Regions from separate parts of the Luteibacter sp. W1I16 genome, predicted to be linked through region 2. Evidence: predicted binding sites of a transcription regulator. Region 2 holds the regulator's gene; the other holds the start of a gene.
What was found. The regulator HrcA, encoded in region 2, represses chaperone genes, less so after heat shock. The targets are predictions, from matches to a motif close to TTNGCACTCNNNNNNNNNGAGTGCNAA.
Positions count from the first base shown of each region.

Region 1 (10,706 bases), 1.2 Mb from region 2:
TCACGCGCTCGGCGAGGAAGGCGCTGTCCGCGAACACGCTCGCGACACGGCGCCGCGCGTTCGGTTGCTCGTCCAGCAGGGCGAGGTAGGACGAGCGCCGCGCCACGGCCTGGACCAGGCGCAGCATGCGCAGGAGGCTGGCCACCGGCGCCACGCTGCCACGCGCCGCGCCGATCAGTTGGGGCATCAGACGCTCGATGCGTTCGGAAGACCGCGCCGACATCGATCGCACCGCGGCCGTGCGCGGAAGCTTGACCAGCTCGGCGGCGGCTTCCTCGCCGGGGCGAAAGCCCGATGCCTCCATCGTCGCGGCATCCAGTGTCTCGTCCCGCGCCGCCTGCCAAAGCGCGACATCGGCGACCGGTGCCGTCGCGGTTCCACCCGCCTCGGGTACGAGCACGGCGGCGAACTCGGACGACACGGCGTCGCGATGACGGGCGAGGTCGAGCGCGAGATCTTCCCAGGAGGGGTAGCCGAGCCCGAGCGCCAGCCGTTCGCGCGACAAGACGTCGTCCGGGATGTCGTGGGTCTGCGCATCGCGCAGCATCTGCACGCGATTCTCCAACCTGCGCAGGAACACGTAGGCGGAGCGCAACAGCTTCGCCCGTGCCGACGGGATATAACCTCGCGCCTCGCAGGCCCGCAATGCCGGCAGCAGGCCTCGCACGCGCAGCGCGGGGTCGCGGCCGCCGCGGATCATCTGGGTGAGCTGCACCACGAACTCGATTTCACGAATGCCTCCGGGCCCGAGCTTCAGGTTCCCGGCGAGATCCTTGCGCGCCACCTCCGCATCGATCAGCGCCTTCATCTCGCGTAATCCCGCGAAAGCGGTGTAGTCCAGGTAGCGGCGATAGACGAAGGGCCGCAACATGTCCTGAAGCTCGCGCCCGGCCACGCGATCGCCGGCCACGGGGCGCGCCTTGATCCATGCGTAGCGCTCCCAGTCACGGCCCTCGCGCTGGTAGTACTGCTCCATGGCCGCGAAGGGCAACGAAAGCCTTCCCGCATTGCCGAATGGACGCAATCGCAGGTCCACGCGCGCGCAGATGCCATCGACCGTGGGCTCGGCCAGCAGGCGCACGAGCTGGCGCGTTTCGCGAATGAAGTACTCGCCATTGTCCAGCGGACGCGGGCCATCGGTTTCTCCACCCGACGCGTACGCCAGCACGAGGTCGATATCCGACGAGAAATTCAGCTCGTTGCCGCCGAGCTTGCCGAAGCCGAGCACCACCGTGCGCTGCGCCACGCCATGCGCGTCGCGCGGCTGGCCGTAGCGCGCATGCATGGCGTTTTCCGACCAGCGCAGCGCGACCTCGAGCAGGGTTTCATACAGGGCGCTCGTCGAGGACAGCGTTTCGTCCAGGTCGTCCAGGCCATTCACGTCTCGGAAGACCAGGCGCACCGCCTCCGCATGCCGGAAGCGCCGCAGTACCGCCATGCAGCGGTCCTCATCCACGGGCAACTCCAGCGAGGCACCGCGCGTTCCGGCATCCGCGTTAGCGCGGAGCCGTTCCAGCCCTGCGGGCGCGAGCAGCTCGGGCTGGCGTCGCAAGATGTCGAAGGCGAAATCGGACGCCAGCAAGGTTCGCCGGATCCGTTCGGCCACGCCGGCATCGTCGTACAGCGGGATGCGCGCGGCACGGCAGGCCGCCATCACGTCGGCATAACGGGTGTCGATCAGTGCGCGTAGTTCAGGGCTTTCGCGCGGAGCCGTCGTCGATGCATTCATGAGGCGGTCATTGTGCCTCAGCCACGGCATGGCGCGCTTTCCGGCACCGGATTGCGATTCGTCTCATGCCTCGTCGACGAGCCGCAAGAACGCACGCGTCCGCGCCTGACAACCGGTTCATGTCCGCTGCGTTACAGTCCCATCCCCCTCGCTTACAGGGGCGTGACAAGAGGACGTTATGACTTTCGATTCAAAGCGTTGGCGTGACGTGATGGGCCGGGTGGCATTACCGCTCTGCCTTGCCGTGGCGTTCGTCCTCTACACGGGCTTTCTCGACGGCAACCCAGGCGTTTCCAGCGCCGAATGGTCCAGCCGGCCGTGGCATCTGTTCGCGAACGCGTTCCCGGGGTTGCTCCTCGCCTCCCTGCTGCTGGTGCTGACGCGTCGCGCATGGTTGTCGTTCGGCATCGCATTCATGGCCCAGGGGGCGGTCCTGGTGGTCAGTGCCATCAAGATGAAGAACCTGGGCGCGCCGCTGCTGCCGGCCGACTTCAGGATGGTCGGCCAGTTGAAGAATGGCGGCCTGCACCTGCTCGGCGGATACCTGCCGGCCAATCCCTTGCCGTACCTGGCCATCCTCGGGACGGTCGCGCTCATCGTTCTGATAGCGCGCTACGAGCCGCCCCTTTTCGCCAGGCGCACGAAAGGACGCCGCCTCGTCGCCGGTGTGGCGCTCGTCGCACTCATGGGAACCCTGTTCGCGGGCGTTCCTGCATGGTCCACGATCTACAACAAGGACCGCCTCGGGCTGCAACCCTGGTCCGCCGCGGCGAACGCCGGCTACAACGGGGTGGTGACGACCATCGTGCAATTCCGCCTCCAGGACGCAGGCAAGAAGACCAAGGCCGATCCTGTCGAAGCCGGGCGCTTCCTCGCGGACACCGGTCCGGCGTTGCGCGAGCACATGGCGACGGCGGCGGCCAACGGGCGGCAAACGCCCGACATCGTCGTCGTGCAGAGCGAGTCGTTCTTCGACCCGAGCGCGATTCGCGGGCTGGAAAACGAGGACTTCGCGCCGAACCTGCATCGTCTCGCCGAGCATGCGAGCACGGGACGCCTGCATGTGCCGACATTCGGCGGCGGCACGATCCGCACCGAATTCGAAGTGCTTACCGGGCTGTCGCTACGCTACTTCCCGACGATGCAGTTCCCTTACCTGCAGATGCATTCGGGCGTCGTCCCGGGCATGGTGCGCACGCTGCGTTCGCACGGCTATGAAACCATCGCCGTCCACGGTAACGACGCGTCGTTCTGGAACCGGAGCACGGCGTTCAAGTCGTTGGGCTTCGACCGCTTCGTGTCGCAACCGGATTTCCCCAGGGACTTCCGCAAGGACGGTGAGTACATGGCCGACAGCGCGATGACCGACGAGATCATGAGCCAGCTGAAGGACTCCGGCCCGCCGCGCTTCGTCTTCGCGATCAGCATGGAAGCGCATGGGCCCTACGACAAGAGCGTGAACATCGACACGCACGAGCGCGACGCCATTCCCGTCCCGGATGGCATCAGTGACGAGGCGAAGCTGCAACTGCGCAACTACATCTATCACATGCGCCACGCCGACGCCGAACTCGGCCGTCTCGCCGAACTCCTCAAGCAACGCGAGCGACCGACGTTGCTCCTGTTCTACGGCGATCACCTGCCCGCGCTCACCGAAACGTACGACAAACTCGGCTTCACCGATGGCGCCGGCATGTTCAACCAGACGGTGCCGTACATCCTCATCGATACGCATGGCGATGGCCCCGCGCCGGAAAAAGCCGACCTCGCCGCCTGGATGCTGCCTGGCAAGCTGCTCGAGCAAGCTGGCGTGCACGACGATCCCTATTTCGCCCTCACCCAGGTCGTCGCTCCACGCCTCGCCGCGCTCACGCATGCACCGGACGCACCCACGCCGGCAGAGGATGCCCTGCAGAAATACACGGATCTATCGATGAGCAATGTCGCGATGCTTCGCCTGAAGCAGAAGCTGGAGCCGCTGGTTGCGCAGTACGCCTTGCCCGATGCGGCCGCATTCGCTCGTCAGCCAGGCATGGCTGAAGAAAACGCCGCGGCGGGCGCCCATCAGTAGCACGCCGTGATTCGTCGATGACCTATACCGCCCGCTCCCTGATCGCAACTTCTTGCGGTTCCTCGCCGGCATGGCGCTTGAACATGCGATGCGATGCGCATCGACGGCAAGCTGCGACGGAGTGGTACACACATCACACTTGAAGCGATCCGCTCGCCCCTAGCCTGACCGTCCGCGCATCATGCGCGGCGGAACAGGGGGCGGCACCGGCGATGACGCCGGCGTCACATGGACGACATCCTTTCCAATGCAGGAGTCGTTTACATGAAGAGGTTCGCTTTGATCGGCGCGATGTTGTTCATCGCCATGGCGGCATCCGCCGCGCAAGATCCACAAGCCGTTCGCGGCCAGGAACTCACGCGCGTCGGCGCCATGCCCGCCTCCGCGAAACCCGCGGGTGTCCCCGACGATTACGTGGTCACCCCCAATGGCTACTTCTCTCCCGATTGCGTCGCCACCGTGCACGAAGGTGATCGCCTGCAAAAGAACGGCCTGATCCAGCGCGCGTCCGGCGCACTGGAGAAACCGGCGACCTGCGGCAAGGCGAACTACACCTTGCGTGGCGACCGCGTCGAAGCCGACGGCCGCCGCACCTTGCGCGCCACCCCGCCACCCGAGCAGAGCGGCTGGGTACAGGCCGCGAACTACGCCAGCAATACACCCATCGGCCGTATCGTCGCGACATGGACCGTGCCCTCCGCACCCGCGACGAAGGACGACCAGGTCATCTACTTCTTCCCCGGTCTCGAGCAACTGCCGAACGTGCAATCGATCCTTCAGCCCGTGCTCGGTTGGAACGGATACAACGACAAGGCGTGGACCCTGGCGAGCTGGAACTGCTGTGTCGACGGCACCACGTTCCACAGCGATCCGGTCCCGGCGAAGGCGGGCGATGTCGTCGTCGGCGATACCTATTCCACCTGCGCGGCGGGACAGGACTGCCCCACGTGGAAGATCGATTCGCGCAACACCACCACGGGCCGAACGAGTTCGCTCACCACCGACCCCTATGACGATCTCACCTGGGTCTTCGGCGGCGTGCTCGAGGTGTACAACGTCTCCACCTGCGGCGAATACCCCGGTGGCCCGATCACCTTCCACAACATCCAGGTGTACGACCGCAACAACGTCCGCGTCGCGTCTCCGCCCTGGGGCGGCAGCGATACCTCGGGCATCAACCCGCAATGCAACTACGGCCTCAGCACGACGGCCACCTCGGCGACCATTTCCTACTGAGGCGGAGGGTGGGTGGGAAGCGGGCTTGCCCGCGAGTGCTCACCCTCGCCGCTGGGGTGAAGGATCGCGGGCAAGCCCGCTTCCCACCCGAATGCGGCAAGTGACAGGGCGAATGCGCGGGCGAAGCCGGGCCCGAAAAAGAAAAGCCCCGCTTTCGCGGGGCTTTTCGTGACGAACCAGGGAGGCGCGGACTTAGAAGTCCATGCCGCCCATGCCACCCATGCCGCCGGGGGCACCGTGGCCGTGGCCGTCGTCCTTCTTCGGCAGCTCGGTCACGGCCGCTTCGGTCGTGATGATCGAGCCGGCCACCGAGGCGGCGAACTGCAGCGCCGAACGGGTGACCTTGGTCGGGTCCAGGATGCCGAACGCGATCATGTCGCCGAACTCGCCGGTGGCGGCGTTGTAGCCGAAGTTACCCTGGCCATCCTTCACCTGGTTGACGATGACCGAAGCCTCTTCGCCAGCGTTGGTGACGATAGCGCGCAGCGGGGCTTCCAGCGTGCGACGGGTGATCGCGATGCCGAGGTCCTGGTCCGGGTTCTTGCCCTTCAGGCCTTCCAGGGCCTTCAGCGCACGGATCAGGGCGACGCCGCCGCCCGGGACCACGCCTTCTTCGACGGCCGCACGCGTGGCGTGCAGGGCGTCTTCGACGCGGGCCTTCTTTTCCTTCATCTCGACTTCCGTCGCGGCGCCGACCTTGATCACGGCGACACCGCCGGCAAGCTTGGCGACGCGCTCCTGCAGCTTCTCGCGATCGTAGTCCGACGAGGTCTCTTCGATCTGCGTCTTGATCTGCTTGATGCGCGACTGGATGCCCTCGGCTTCGCCGGCACCGTCGATGATCGTGGTGTTTTCCTTGGTGATCACGACGCGCTTCGCGTGGCCGAGGTCGTTGATCGTGGCCTTGTCGAGAGCCAGGCCGACTTCCTCGGAGATGACCGTGCCGCCGGTAAGGACGGCGATGTCTTCCAGGATGGCCTTGCGGCGATCGCCGAAGCCCGGCGCCTTGACGGCGGCGACCTTGACGATGCCACGGATGGTGTTGACGACGAGGGTGGCCAGGGCTTCGCCCTCGACTTCCTCGGCGACGATCAGCAGCGGCTTGCCAGCCTTCGCGACAGCCTCGAGCACCGGCAGCAGCTCACGGACGTTCGAGATCTTCTTGTCGTGGATGAGGATGAACGGGTCGTCCAGTTCAACCTGCTGCGACTGCTGGTTGTTGATGAAGTACGGCGAGAGGTAGCCGCGGTCGAACTGCATGCCCTCGACGACGTCGAGCTCGTTCTCGAGGCCCGAGCCTTCCTCGACCGTGATCACGCCTTCCTTGCCGACCTTGCCCATCGCGGTGGCGATGATGTCGCCGATGTTCGAGTCGGAGTTGGCCGAGATCGTGCCGACCTGGGCGATCGCCTTGTCGTCGGCGGTCGGGTTCGAGAGCTTCTTCAGCTCGGCGACGGCAGCCGTGACGGCCTGGTCGATACCGCGCTTGAGGTCCATCGGGTTGATGCCGGCGGCCACGGCCTTCAGGCCTTCCTGGATGAATGCCTGGGCGAGGACGGTCGCGGTCGTGGTGCCGTCGCCGGCCACGTCGGAGGTCTTCGAGGCGGCTTCCTTGACGATCTGGGCGCCGATGTTCTCGTACTTGTCGGCGAGTTCGATTTCCTTCGCGACCGAGACGCCGTCCTTGGTGACGGTCGGGGCGCCGAAGCTCTTCTCGAGCACGACGTTGCGGCCCTTCGGACCGAGGGTGACCTTGACGGCGTTGGCGAGCGTGTTGACGCCCTTCAGCATGCGTGCGCGGACGTCTTCGCCGAAGCGGACTTCTTTAGATGCCATGAGTGAAAATCCTTGAGATCAGTTGTTTGGGATAGCCGGGAGGAACGGGGCGAGCGGGGGCTCAGCCTTCCAGGACCGCCACGATGTCGTCTTCCTTCAGGAAGACCAGTTCTTCGCCATCGACCTTGATTTCCTGGCCGGCGTACTTGCCGAACAGGACGACGTCGCCTTCCTTCACGCCCATCGGGCGGAGCTGGCCGCTGGCCAGGAGGAGGCCGGTACCGGCGGCGATGACCTTGCCGCGGGTGGGCTTCTCGGTGGCGCTGTCCGGGATGACGATGCCACCGGCGGAAACACGCTCTTCTTCGAGACGCTTGACGATGACGCGATCGTGCAGCGGGCGCAGTTTGCTCATGACTTCTCCAACCATGTGATTGACGGATAACGAAATTGGTCCACCCTGTTAGCACTTGCCAAGGGTGAGTGCCAGAATTTTAGCCAAAGCTCTCCACGAATCGGAAGAGCCCCAGGGTGATCGACAGATGGCGCCTGCGCGAAACCGTTCAAGGCCCCCGGTACAAAAAAGACCACAATCGACCCATGTCCGAACCCATCGCCATCCTCGTCGCCTGTCCCGCCGGCGAACCCGCCGCCACCCTCGCCCACGGCCTGGTGCAGGCCGGCCTCGCCGCCTGCGTGAACCACCTGCCGGGAATGCGGTCCACCTACCGCTGGAAAGGCGAGGTGGTCACCGACGCCGAAGACCTCCTGCTGGTGAAGACCACCCGCGAGGCCTTCGCGGCGGTCGAGGCTTTCGTCGTCGAGCACCATCCCTACGAGGTGCCGGAGGTCGTGGCCCTGCCGCTGGTGGAAGGCCATGCGCCTTACCTCGCCTGGCTGGAAGCCAGCGTCGATGCAAGCTAATAAGGGTTTGCCCGGTCATAATGACCGACGCCCCACGCGGTTCGTCACCGCACCGATCCCCGGAGTCGCCATGACGTCGTTCGCCCGCCTCGCGCGGAACCTGATCGCCGGCCTCGCCTTGTTCGCCGCCCTGCCGGCGCTCGCCCAAAGCGACGACGACCTGCTGCCGGTCACCCAGGCTTTCCACCTCACTTCCGATGCCAGCCAGCCCGGCATGGTGAAGCTGCACTGGCGGATCGCGCCGGACTATTACCTCTACCGGGGCCGGATCAAGATCAAGGCGGCGGAGCCCGCGGCGGTCACGCTGGGCGAGCCGACGCTTCCCGATGGCCTGAAGAAGCACGACGAATTCCTCGGCGACGTGGAGATCTACCACGGTGATGTGGAAGCCAGCGTGCCGTACACCCTCGTCGACGCCGCCACCAGGACGCTGGCCCTCGACGTCCAGTACCAGGGCTGCCACGAGGTGGACCCGAAAATCTGTTATCCGCCGAACACCGAGCACCTGAAGCTCGCGATAGGCGGCGCGTCGACCATTCCCGCCGCCGCGTCCCCGGTCGCCAACGGGGCCGCGCTGCTCGGAGGCCCCACGACGACCGCGTCGGCTGGCGAGGCGCAGGCGCTTCCCGTCGACCAGGCGTTCCGCTTCGAGGCACTGGTCAAGGACCACGGCAGCCTGCTGCTGCGCTGGACCATGCCCAAGGACTACTACCTCTATCGGGACAAGACGCAGATCACGGTGGCGTCGCCCGCCGGCGTGACCGTGGGCGAGCCGGACTGGCCCAGCGGCACCGCCCATCACGACGAACACTTCGGCGACACGATCGTCTACTTCGACCAGGTGGAGCTGCCGGTGCCGCTGAATGGCGCCTCGGGCGCCACGGCGGTGGCGATCGACGTGGCTTACCAGGGCTGCCTCGAAAACGGCATCTGCTACCCGGTGATGACGCGGCACATCAAGGTCGACCTGGGCGCGGGCACGGCATCCGTCGGGGCGCCGTCCGAGGAGCAGCCTGCCGCCGCGCCGGCGGATGTCGCACCGACCCCGCCGCCGCCCGGCCTGGCGCCAGGCGGTGACGCACCTGTCGGCTTCATCGCGGCCATCGGGCTCGCCTTGCTCGGCGGCCTGGTACTGAACCTCATGCCGTGCGTGTTGCCGGTGTTGTCGCTGAAAGCCATCACCGTCCTCGAAAGCGGGGAAAGCCCGGGCGCCGCACGCAAGCACGCGCTCTGGTACACGGCGGGCGTTCTGGCCGCCTTCGCCGTCCTGGGCCTGGTCATCGTCGGCATCCGCGCGGCGGGACATGGCATCCAGTGGGGCGCTCAATTCCAGCAGCCGCTGGCGATCGGCCTGCTCGTCTACGTGATGCTGGCCGTGGGCCTGTCGATGTCCGGCGTGTTCGAGATCGGCGGCTCGCTCGGCAACGTCGGCAGTGGACTCGCCGCGCGGTCCGGCCCTTCCGGCGACTTCTTCACCGGCGTGCTCGCCGTGGTCGTGGCCAGCCCCTGCACCGCGCCTTTCATGGGTTCCGCGATCGCGTTCGCCTTCGCCGCGCCGCTGGGCGTAGCCTTCCTGATCTTCCTGGCGCTCGGCCTCGGCCTCGCCCTGCCCTTCCTGCTGATCGGATTCGTCCCGGCGATCGCGCGGCTGTTGCCACGCCCGGGCCGGTGGATGGAGACCCTCAAGCAGTTGCTGGCGTTTCCGATGTACCTCACGGCGGTCTGGCTGCTATGGGTACTGACCAAGCAACGTGGCGCCGACGCGACCGCCCTCGTGCTCGCCGGCGGCGTGCTGTTGGCCATGGCCCTGTGGTGGTACGGCCGCAGCCGTGGCGCACGCTTGTCCTGGGTGTTCACCGGCGTGCTGATGGTCGGTGCCGCCGCTGCGCTATGGGCCGTGCACGGCCTGCCGGCCCAGGGCGCGGCCCTGCGCGTGGCCGCCGACGGGTCGGTCCCGTATTCGCCGGAGAAGCTGGCCGAGCTGCGTGGCGCGGGAACGCCCGTGCTGGTCGACATGACCGCCGACTGGTGCATCACCTGCAAGGCAAACGAAAAGGCGGTGCTCGATACCGACGCCTTCAAGGCACTGCTGACCCGCACCGGCACCGTCTACATGAAGGGTGACTGGACGGACGTCAACGCCACCATCGCGGCTTTCCTGGAGCAGTACCATTCGGTGGGCGTGCCGCTCTACGTGGTCTACCCGAAGGGCGGTGGCGACGGCCGCAAGCTTTCCACCGTGCTCACCTACGACAGCGTCGAAAAGGCGCTCGAGGCCGCCGCGCATCCATGAGCCGCGGCCCGACCTTCTGGATCGTGGTGCTAGCGATCGCCGCCACGTCCACGGGCCTGTACCTGGAGCATCGCCGCCTGAATCCACCACCACCGCAAGGCGTCACGGTGTCGGATATCGGCGAGCTTCCACCACCGGCTACCTTCCTCACCGTCGACGGCAAGCCGCGCCAGCTTTCGGACTGGCGCGGCAAGCGCCTGCTCATCAACTTCTGGGCGACCTGGTGCGCGCCCTGCCGCCGTGAAATGCCGTTGCTGAGCGAAAACGCCGGGCGATATAAGGCACGCAACGTCGCGATCCTCGGCGTAGCCGAAGACACGGCGGGTTCGGTGCGTGCCTATCTGGCCGCGCAGCCGGTGGACTATCCGGTGGTGCTGGCCGACAGCGACGCGCCTGGTGGCTCGCTGTCCTTCGGCAATACCCGCCGCGTCCTTCCCTACAGCGTCCTCATCGGCGAGGACGGGCGTATCCTGCGGCGCAAGCTCGGTACCTTCAGCCAGGCGGAACTCGACGCCTGGCTCGCGCCCTGAACCACGGAAACCTCGCATGGACCCCAAGCTCCCACCCGACCAGGCGATCGAGGACACGCGCCGCTGGCTCGAGCGCGCCGTCATCGGCCTCAACCTGTGCCCGTTCGCCAAGGCGGTGCACAAGAAGGGCCAGGTCCGTTACGTCGT
Region 1 is NZ_JBNDJJ010000001.1:1,693,269-1,703,974, forward strand. It holds gene glnE (bifunctional [glutamate--ammonia ligase]-adenylyl-L-tyrosine phosphorylase/[glutamate--ammonia-ligase] adenylyltransferase) at 1-1,729, opposite strand, end outside; gene QFZ41_RS07550 (LTA synthase family protein) at 1,908-3,800, shown strand; gene QFZ41_RS07555 (hypothetical protein) at 4,065-5,036, shown strand; gene groL (chaperonin GroEL) at 5,229-6,872, opposite strand; gene QFZ41_RS07565 (co-chaperone GroES) at 6,934-7,227, opposite strand; gene cutA (divalent-cation tolerance protein CutA) at 7,413-7,736, shown strand; gene QFZ41_RS07575 (protein-disulfide reductase DsbD family protein) at 7,807-10,029, shown strand; gene QFZ41_RS07580 (TlpA family protein disulfide reductase) at 10,026-10,559, shown strand; gene QFZ41_RS07585 (DUF1415 domain-containing protein) at 10,576-10,706, shown strand, end outside.
Region 1: a site for HrcA is predicted at 7,276-7,302, ahead of QFZ41_RS07565 (co-chaperone GroES). Genes of this name have one in related genera too.

Region 2 (10,706 bases):
GTGAGCTGGATGTCACCCGTACCGGGGGGAAGGTCGATGATCAGGTAATCGAGTTCTTCCCAGCGCGTGTCGGTCAGGAGCTGCATGAGCGCCTGGGTGACCATCGGGCCGCGCCAGATCATCGGCGTGTCCTCTTCGATCAACACGCCGATCGACATCGCCTGCAGGCCGTGGGCGCGCATCGGCACGATGCTTTTTCCATCGGGTGACGACGGCTTGCCGGTGAGGCCGAGCATGCGCGGCTGGCTCGGGCCGTAGATGTCGGCGTCGAGGATGCCGACCGTCGCCCCTTCGGCCGCGAGGGCCAGGGCCAGGTTCACCGACACGGTGGACTTGCCCACGCCACCCTTGCCCGAGGCGACGGCGATGATGTTCTTCACGCCCGGCAACGGCGCCAGCTGGCCCTGGACCTTGTGCGCGTGAACGCGCCAGCTGAGCGACACGGCGGCCGAAGCGATAGCGGGATTGGCCTGCAGGGCGTCGCGTGCCTCATGCGCCGCCTGCTCCAGGTACCCCGTGGCGGGATAGCCCAGCTGGATGTCCACCGAGACACGGTCGCCGTCGATGCCGACGGCGCGCAGGGACGCGCCCAGGGGTTGCCCGGAGTGGGGATCGATGACGCGGTCGAGGATGCCGCGGACGAGGGTTTCGGTGGGCTGGGTCATGGGGGCACGTGAGGAAAATCGAAGATCGGCCATTATGCCAGCGTGCGTGCCGGCCCGGTCTGGCGCGATGCAGCTTGACGGGCGTCGCGGCGGTCGTCAGGCTCCGGCCGTACCTGACCGTATGGGGAGCCCCCGAGCCTATGAAGACTCTGATCCGCACCACCCTCGCCCTCGCCTTTGCCGCGAGCGCCCTCCCCGCCCTGGCCGCCAACGACTCGCCGGTGGGCAAGTGGAAGACGATCGACGACAAGACCAAGGAAGTGAAATCCATCGTCGAGATCACCGAGAACGGCGGCCTGCTCGAAGGCAAGGTGCTGCAGGTGCTCAAGTCCGATCATGGCCCGCACCCGCTCTGCACCGAATGCGATGGCGAGCGCAAGAACAAGCCCATCGAAGGCATGACCATCATGTGGGGCCTGAAGAAGGACGGCGACGAGTGGTCCGGCGGCCAGATCCTCGACCCGGCCAAGGGCAAGATCTACAAGGTCACCCTCAAGCTCGAAGACGGCGGGAAGACCCTCGATGTCCACGGCTACGTGGGTTTCTCGCTGATCGGACGCAGCCAGGAGTGGGTGCGGGCCGAATAAGCCCCGTCATGACGCCATGACCGGCAGGAGCGCGCCTTGCGCTCCTGCCCCAACGTCGTTTTACGACGTGACGCGCGACCAGAAGTCCTTGACGCCGTCGATAAAGGTGGTCGAGCGTGGCGTGTGTTTTGCCGCTTCCTCGCCCACGAAGGTGGCTTCCAGCTGGGTGAGCAGGTCGCGCTGCTCCTTCGTGAGACGGACCGGTGTCTCCACCACCACGGTGCAGATGAGATCGCCCGTGCGCCCACCACGTACGGACTTGACGCCGCGTCCGCGCAGGCGGAATTGCTGCCCGGTCTGCGTTTCCGGCGGAACGTTCACCGAGACCTCGCCTTCGAGCGTGGGCACGGCCAGTTCGGTGCCGAGCGCCGCCTGCGCGAAACGGATGGGCACTTCGCAGTAGAGGTCGGAACCGTCGCGCTGGAAAATCTTGTGCTCACGCACGCGCACTTCCACGTAGAGGTCGCCGGCCGGCGAACCCGCGGGACCGGCTTCGCCCTGCCCGGTCAAACGGATGCGATCGCCATTGTCCACGCCCGCCGGAATGCGTACCGACAGCGTGCGCTCTTCTTCGAGACGGCCTTCGCCGTGACACTTCTTGCAGGGCTTGTCGATCTTCTGGCCGGAGCCGTGGCACGTCGGGCAGGCTTGCTGGATGGAAAAGATGCCGTTCTGCATGCGCACACGGCCATGGCCCGCGCAGGTGGAACACGTGGAGACCTTGCCGTCTTCCGAGCCCGTGCCGTTGCAGTGGTGGCAATTGACCTGCGTGGGCACCTCGATCTTCTTCTCGACGCCGAACACGGCTTCCTCGAGATCGAGATCCATCATGTAACGCAGGTCGGCACCGCGGCGCGTGCGCTGGCGTCCACCGCCACCACCGAAGATGTCGCCGAAGATGTCACCGAAGATGTCGCCGACGTCGCCGAACCCGGCGCCGTTGCCGCGACCGAAGCCACCGCCCTCGAAGGCGGCATGGCCGTACTGGTCGTACGCCGCACGCTTCTGCGCGTCGGACAGCACGTCATAGGCTTCCTTGGCTTCCTTGAATTTCTCGAGCGCTTCCGGTTCCGGATTGCGGTCGGGGTGATACTTCATCGCGACGCGACGAAAGGTCTTCTTGAGGTCGCCCTCGCTCACGGTGCGTTCCACACCGAGGATTTCGTAGTAGTCGCGCTTGCTGCTCATTGCACGCTTGCTTTCCCTGGACGAACGAACGCGCCGGCGGGAAACCCTTCGGCGCGATCGATCCGGTTGACCCTTGCCTCGCCGCGAACGCTAGGGCTGCGGCGGGGCATCGTTTTACTCAGGACGACTTACTTCTTGTCGTCCTTGACCTCGGTGAACTCGGCGTCGACCACGTCGTCCGGCTGGGCCGAACCACCGCCCGGCGCCGACTGCTGCGCGGTGTCCTGCGCACCACCGGACGACTGGGCTGCCGCCGCGAGCGCCTGGGCGACCTGCTCGAGGTTGGCGATCTTCGCCTCGATGGCGTTCTTGTCGTCGCTGTCCTTGGCCTTCTCCAGCTCGGATACCGCGCTGTCGATGCCGGCGAGCTGCTCGGCGGGGATCTTGCCGCCGTGCTCCTTCAGCTGGCTGCGCGTGGCGTGCACGAGCTGGTCGGCCTTGTTGCGCACCTGCACGAGCTCGTGGAACTTCTTGTCTTCCTCGCGGTTGGCTTCCGCGTCGGCGACCATGCGCTGGATCTCTTCGTCCGAGAGGCCCGAACCGGCCTTGATCTCGATCTTCTGTTCCTTGCCGGTGTCCTTGTCCTTCGCCGACACGTGCAGGATGCCGTTGGCGTCGATGTCGAAGGTGACCTCGATCTGCGGCGTGCCGCGCGGTCCCGGACGGATGCCCTGCAAGTCGAACTTGCCCAGCGACTTGTTCGCGTTGGCGCGCTCGCGCTCGCCCTGGAGGACGTGCACGGTGACGGCCGTCTGGTTGTCGTCGGCGGTGGAGAAGACCTGCGAGGCCTTGGTCGGCACCGTGGTGTTCTTCTCGATGAGCTTGGTCATCACGCCGCCCATCGTCTCGATGCCGAGCGACAGCGGGGTGACGTCGAGCAGGAGCACGTCCTTCACCGAACCGCCCAGCACGCCGCCCTGGATCGCGGCGCCGACGGCCACGGCTTCATCCGGGTTGACGTCCTTGCGCGGCTCCTTGCCGAAGAAATCCTTCACCGCTTCCTGCACCTTCGGCATGCGGGTCTGGCCACCGACGAGGATCACCTCGTGGATGTCGGACACGCGCAGGCCGGCGTCGTTGAGCGCGGTGCGGCAGGGATCGATCGTGCCCTTGACCAGGTCTTCCACCAGCGACTCCAGCTTGGCGCGGGTCAGCTTGATGTTGAGGTGCTTCGGACCCGAGGCGTCGGCGGTGACATACGGCAGGTTGACGTCGGTCTGGTGGGCCGAGGAAAGCTCGATCTTCGCGCGCTCGGCGGCGTCCTTCAGGCGCTGCAGCGCGAGCTGGTCCTGGCGCAGATCGATGCCCTGCTCCTTCTTGAACTCTTCGACGAGGTAGTCGATGACGCGGTTGTCGAAGTCTTCACCACCGAGGAAAGTGTTGCCGTTGGTCGCCAGCACCTCGAACTGCTTCTCGCCGTCGACGTTGGCGATCTCGATGATCGAGACGTCGAACGTGCCGCCGCCGAGGTCGTACACGGCGATCTTGCGATCGCGCGCGTCGGTCTTGTCCAGGCCATAGGCCAGGGCGGCCGCGGTCGGCTCGTTGATGATGCGCTTGACGTCGAGGCCGGCGATGCGGCCGGCATCCTTCGTGGCCTGGCGCTGGCTGTCGTTGAAGTACGCCGGCACGGTGATGACCGCTTCGGTGACCGACTCGCCGAGGAAGTCCTCGGCCGTCTTCTTCATCTTCATCAGCACCTTCGAGGAGATCTCCTGCGGTGCCATCTTCTTGCCGTCGGCGGTCTGCACCCAGGCGTCACCGTTGTCGTGCGCGACGATACCGTACGGCACGATCTTGATGTCCTTCTGCACCTCGGCGTCGGTGAACTTGCGGCCGATGAGGCGCTTCACCGCGTAGAAGGTGTTCTTGGGATTGGTAACGCTCTGGCGCTTGGCCGGCGCGCCGACCAGGACCTCGTTGTCCTTGGTGAACGCGACGATGGACGGCGTGGTGCGATCGCCCTCCGCGTTCTCGATGACGCGCGCGGTCGAACCCTCCATCACTGCGACGCAGGAGTTGGTCGTACCGAGGTCGATGCCGATGATCTTGGCCATTGAAGTTGCTCCGAAATGCTAAGCGGCCCCCGCGGCCGCGACTGTGTTGGAAAATGGGGCCCGGCCCCATCGATTCAATGCTTTGGGTTCAGTTGTCGCGCACCACGGCGACCAGCGCCGGACGCAGCAGACGGTCGTTGAGGATGAAACCCTTCTGGACCACCGCGACCACGGTCCCCGCCGGGTGCTCGTTCGACTCGACCGAACTGATCGCCTGGTGGTGTTCCGGATTGAACGGCTTGTGCAATGGGTCGACCACCGTGAGGCCATTGCCCTGGGTGACCTTCTCCAATTGCTTCAGCGTGAGTTCGAGCCCTTCGCGCAAGGTCTTCGCGTCGGCCGATTCATTGGCCAGACCAAGCACCAGGCCGTCGTACACCGGCAGCAGGTCGCCGAGCAGCTTCTCGTTGGCGAAGCGGCGCGCCTGATCCAGGTCGCGCTGGAGGCGGCGACGCTGGTTCTCGATCTCCGCGCGTTCGCGCAGGACCGTCTCGCGCGCCTGAGAGAGCTCGGATTCGAGCGAGGCCAGCTTCGCGGTCAACGCGTCGAGGTCGGCATTGACGCCGTCGTTGTCGACCGCGGCGCCGTCCTGTATGGGATCCGGCACGTGGGGATCGTTGTTCTGCATGGTTACTCCAAATGTCAGCTTACCGACCCGCTCCATGGAGGGGCCGAACATTCGCGGGAAATACTAAACCCGCCTCCCGTGGCGGTTTATGAGGTCGCCGCGGCGCGATTCAAGGCGTCACTGAGCAGTCCCGCGGTGGCCTGGACCACCGGGATCACCCGCTCATATGCCATACGCGTCGGTCCAATAACTCCGATCGCGCCCAGCATGCGGCCGCTCGTGCCGTAGGTGGCGGTGACGATGCTGCATCCGTCGAGGGCCGAGAATCCGGACTCCTCGCCGATGAACAAGCGCACGCCCGGGGCCTTGACGCACATTTCCATCAGCTGAAGCAGGTCGCGCTTCTGCTGGAAGGCGTCGAACAGATCGCGGAGCCGGTCGATGTCGGCCAACTCCGAATAACCCATCAGGTTGGTCTGGCCGCTGACGAGGACGTCATCGGCATCCTCGTCGGTGGCGAACGAGACCGTCGCCAGCTCCACGACGCTGGACAGCAGGCGGTTGATCTCCCCACCCGCCTCGCGCAACTCGGCGGCGAGGTGCGCACGGATATCGGCCAGCCGGAACCCGGCGAACTGTGCGTTGAGGTAATTCGCCGCCTGCTCCAGGTCGGAGGATTCCAGCGGCCGGGCAAGCTGGACGACGCGGTTCTGCACCTGGTTGTCCGAGAACACCAGGATCACCAGCACGCGCGCGTCCGGCAGGTTGACGAAATCGATGTGGCGCAGGGGGAAATCGCCCTGGCGCGGGACGGTGACCACCCCGGCGAAATGGGTCATGGCCGAAAGCAGGTTCGAGACGTTGCCGAGCAGGTCGCGCGTGGTCGTCTGGTGCGGTGGCAGGCCGCCTTGCAGGCGGGCCATCTCGTCACGCGGCAGCGGCTTCAGTTCGAGCAGGCTGTCGACGAACAGGCGCAGCCCTCGCGGCGTCGGGATACGTCCGGCCGAGGTGTGCGGCGAAGCCACCAGGCCGGCATCCTCGAGGTCGGCCATGATGTTGCGGATGGTCGCCGGGCTGACTTCCAGGCCGGAGGAACGCGCCAGGGTGCGTGAGCCGACCGGCTCGCCATCGGACAGGTATTGGGAAATCAGGGTCCGCAGCAGCCGGCGCGCGCGAGCATCGATGTCGTGACCGGAAAACGGATTCATGCGCCTGACTGGATGGGAAGGGGGTCGGATCGTCGGGTTATCAATAAGGTCTGGGCGCTCCGCTTGCAAGTCTCGGCTTCTGCGACGCCGCTGCCGCTACAATCGGCGCGATTCCCTTCGCCACTCCCGTGCCCATGCTCACCTCGCTTTACGTCCGCCAGTTCGCCGTCGTCGAAGAAGCCGAGGTCGCCTTCGGGCCGGGCCTCACCGTGGTCAGCGGCGAGACCGGCGCGGGCAAGTCGCTGCTGGTGGACGCATTGATGCTGCTGGCCGGTGCCCGTGCCGACAGCGGCATGGTCCGCGCCGGCAGCGACCGCGCCGAACTGGCCGCGGAATTCGATCTCGCCGGCCTGCCCGAGGCCCTGGACTGGCTGCGCCAGGAAGAACTCGACGACGGGCAGACCTGCCGGTTGCGCCGCGTGATCCGCACCGAGGGCAGCTCGCGTGGCTGGATCAACGGCCGCCCCGCCAGCCTCGCCCAGATGTCGGCGCTGGCCGCGCTGATCGTCGAGATCCACGGCCAGCACGAGCACCAGGCCCTGCTCTCGCGCCAGCACCAGATGGCCTTGCTCGACGCCTACGCGGGCAACGAGGCCCTGCTGGCCCAGGTACGCGACACGGCGAAGGCGTGGCGCGATGCCGTGGCGCGCATCCGCACGCTTTCCGGCGGCGACGACCGCGAACACCAGATCGAACTCCTCAGCCACGAGCTGGAGGAACTCGACCGCTGGGCGCTCGCCCCGGCCGCCCTGGAAGACCTCGAAGCCCAGCACCGCCGGCTCGCCAATGCGGGGCGTCTGGCCGAGGGCGCCAACGGCGTGGTCGAGATGCTGGATGGCGAGAGCGAGTTCGCCATCGGCCGCGCCCTGCTCCGCGCACATGCGGAACTCTCGCGCCTCGCCGAACTCGACGCCACGCTCGCACCCACGCTGGAACTCCTGGACAGCGCGCAGATCCAGGTGGGCGAAGCCGTCGACAGCCTCAGCCGCTACGCGCAGGATGTGGAACTCGACCCGGAGCGGCTGGCCGAGGTGGATACCCACCTCGCCCATCTGCACGATCTCTCACGCCGTTACCGCCTGCCGGTCGCCGAACTCACGACCAAGGCCGACGAAGTCCGCGAGCGTCTGGCCGAACTGGAAGGCGCGGGCGATGCCCTCGACCGCCTCGGCCGCGAGCGCGACCGCCTGCACCAGGCGTACGACACCGCCGCGGCCGCCCTCTCTAAGGCACGCGCGGAGGCCGCGACGCGGCTCGGCGGCATCGTCGCCGGACTGATGGGCGAACTGGGCATGGCGGGCGGGCGGCTGGAAGTCTCGCTGGAGCGCGCCGAGGGCGACGAGCCCGACCCGCAGGGCCGCGAGCGCTGCGAACTACTGGTCAGCGCCAATCCGGGACAGCCGCCGCGCCCCTTGCGCAAGGTCGCGTCCGGTGGCGAACTGGCGCGCATCAGCCTCGCCATCGAGGTCGCCACGCTGGGCAACGACAACATCGGCTGCATGATCTTCGACGAAGTGGACACCGGCATCGGCGGCGCGGTGGCCGAGGTGGTCGGACAGAAATTGCGCGCGCTCGGCGAGCGCGTGCAGGTGCTATGCGTCACGCACCTGCCCCAGGTGGCGGCCCAGGGTCATTCGCACTTGCAGGTAGCGAAGGAGAGCGACGGCGAGGCGACCCGCACGCGCATCCATGCGCTCGATGCCACCGGGCGGCGTGACGAACTCAGCCGCATGCTCGGCGGGGTGGAGATCACCAAGGAGACCAGGGCGCATGCGAAGAAGATGCTGGATCGTGCGCAGGGCTGATCAGGTGCGGATGAGGCCGCGCTCCTGGGCCATGCGGTAAAGGTCCAGTTCCGAGCCGGCGTTGAGCTTGTTCATCACCGCGGCGCGGTGGATGTAGATCGTCTTCTGCCCGATGCCCAGTTCCGCGGCCACCTGCTTGGGCGCGCGGCCGGCCGCCAATAGCAGGAAAACTTCCCGCTCGCGGGCGGTCAGGCGATTGAACGGGTCCAGGTCGGTCGTCGGCCGGCCCGAGCGGCGCTCGCGCAGGTCCGAACTCAGGTATTGGTCGCCGCCGAGCACCGAACGCACCGCAGCCACCAACTCCTCGGGCGCGACGCCCTTGGTCACATAACCGCGAGCACCGCGACGCAGTGCCTCGGATACGTAGGGTTCGCCGTCGTGCATGCTTAGCACCACGATCTTCATGCCCGGGGCGATGCTGCCGAGGTGCTCGATCAGCGGCAGGCCGCTGCCATCCGGCAGAGACAGGTCCACCGCCACCAGGTCCGGCCGATGCTGGGTGACCGCGTCCACCGCCTCGTCGGCGTTGCGGGCTTCGGCGACGACATCGAGGTCGGGTTCCAGTTCGATGAGGCGCTTGAAGCCCTCACGGACGATGGCATGGTCATCTACAAGAACGATTCTGGGCATGGGCTGAATGTAGCAGGCTCGCCCGACGCGTGCGTATGGCTATCGCCGCCGCCGGCCTTGCGCATTCGCCGTGTAACATCCCGCCAATGCGACTACACGGACTTTCACGCTTCGCCGGCCCCCTCTTCGCGCTCGCCTACGCCGCGGCGTGGGTGATGCTGTGGCCGACCGAGCAGCCCTACTGGGTGCTGCCGTTCGGCCTGCGCTTCGGCGCGCTGCTGCTGATGCGCACGCGCCATTGGTTCTGGATCCTCGGGGCCGAGATCGCCGCCAGCGCCTTTTGCGAATGGCGTAGCGGCCTGCCGATCGGCGGCGCTGGCTTCGTCCTGGGCGATGCTCCCGAGCCCTTGATGGTCGCGGCGTGCCTCTGGTTGCTGCGCCGCGCCCACCTGCACGCCAGCCTCAATACGCCGGAAGACGTCGCCCGCCTGCTGCTTTCCGCGATGGTCACGGCTACCGTGGCCACCGCGGGCAACGCCGCGATGATGGCCTCGATGCATCCCGCCGCCCCTGTGGAGATGCTGGGCACCACCTTCGGCAGCGACCTGCTCGGCAACTACCTGGGCGTGCTGCTGGTGGTGCCGGTGATGATCCTGGCCTTCCGCGAGCGCCCCACCCGGGCGGCGATGGGCGAACTGCTGCTCGACGGCCTGCTGGTGATGCTGCCCTCGCTGGCCATCCTGATCACGCTCGCCGAATATTCACCGCAGCCGCAGTTCGCCCGCGTGCTCTCCCTGGCGCCGGTGTTGTTCTTCGCGTTCCGCCACGGCTGGCGCGGCGCCGGCCTGGCCATGCTGATCACCAGCGTGGGGCTGAACGTGACCGAGGACATGATCGGCCGCGGAGCGCCGACGGCGGCCGCCCACCTGTTCCTCGCGGTGGCCGGAACGGGCACCTTGATGCTCGGTGCGGCGACCGATGCGCTGCGCCGCAGCAGCGAGCGAGTTGCGCAGCAGAACACCCACCTGGCCGCGGCCAACCAGCGCCTGGACCAACTGGCCAGGCAGCTCAGGGACGCCGCGCGAGGCAACCTCCAGGCGGAGGAGAACCTGCGCCGGCACATGGCCGCGGAGTTGCACGACGAACTGGGCCAGAACCTCACCGCGATCCAGACCCACCTGAAGCTGGCCCAGACCCGCCTCGGCAGCGCCGGCCTGGAAGACATCGGCATGTCGATCAACGGCATCCTCGGCCACATGCGCCGGGCCCTGCACAAGATGCTGGACAGCCTGCGCCCCTCGGTCCTGGACGAGTTCGGCCTGCTGCGCGCGCTGGACGAAGGTCCGGTGCGCGACATGCTTACCGCCGCGGGCATCCACTACATGACCGATCTGAGGGGCGACCCCCGCCTGCTCGACGACGACACCCTTACGGCCATCTATCGTGTCGTCCAGGAGAGCGCGACCAACGTGGTGCGGCACTCGGGCGCCCGTGAGATGAAGTTGCGCCTGCGCATCGGCCTGCGCGACAGCGGACCCGTGGCGATCCTCGACATCCGCGACGACGGGACCGGCCTGCCCTCGACGCCACGTCCCGTGCGCACCGATGGCGGCGGCCGTGGATTGCAGGGAATGAGCGACCGGATCACCGCCCTCGGGGGCCTCTTTCGCATCCGCCCGGAGCCCGTAGGACTTCACCTCCGCGTGCTGCTTCGCAGCACAAGTATCGGAAGCAACATAGGAAATTTTCCGATACCGGGTGGGTGAACGGTTCGTTACGATCCCATTATCGATGTGGGGGAGCCGCCGTCGAGAGACGGTGAGCCCAGGTCGGTCGTGGGGACGATCGACCTGATGAGGCGACAGGATGTCAGCCTCGCCGGTGCGACATGGAGATCGGGATCCAGCGAGCAACTCGCGATCCACGAACCTTGAAGACACCGGATCAAGCCGTCGGTGGACAGGAGTCCACCGGCGGCGTTTTTTTGGGCCCGGTGGGAGCCGACCTTCGAAAACCTGGTGGGAGCCGACCTTGTCGGCGATGGGTGCTTGCCTCGAA
Region 2 is NZ_JBNDJJ010000001.1:509,453-520,158, forward strand. It holds gene apbC (iron-sulfur cluster carrier protein ApbC) at 1-665, opposite strand, end outside; gene QFZ41_RS02255 (DUF2147 domain-containing protein) at 806-1,252, shown strand; gene dnaJ (molecular chaperone DnaJ) at 1,313-2,440, opposite strand; gene dnaK (molecular chaperone DnaK) at 2,569-4,497, opposite strand; gene grpE (nucleotide exchange factor GrpE) at 4,586-5,125, opposite strand; gene hrcA (heat-inducible transcriptional repressor HrcA) at 5,212-6,273, opposite strand; gene recN (DNA repair protein RecN) at 6,408-8,078, shown strand; gene QFZ41_RS02285 (response regulator) at 8,079-8,708, opposite strand; gene QFZ41_RS02290 (MASE1 domain-containing sensor histidine kinase) at 8,795-10,414, shown strand.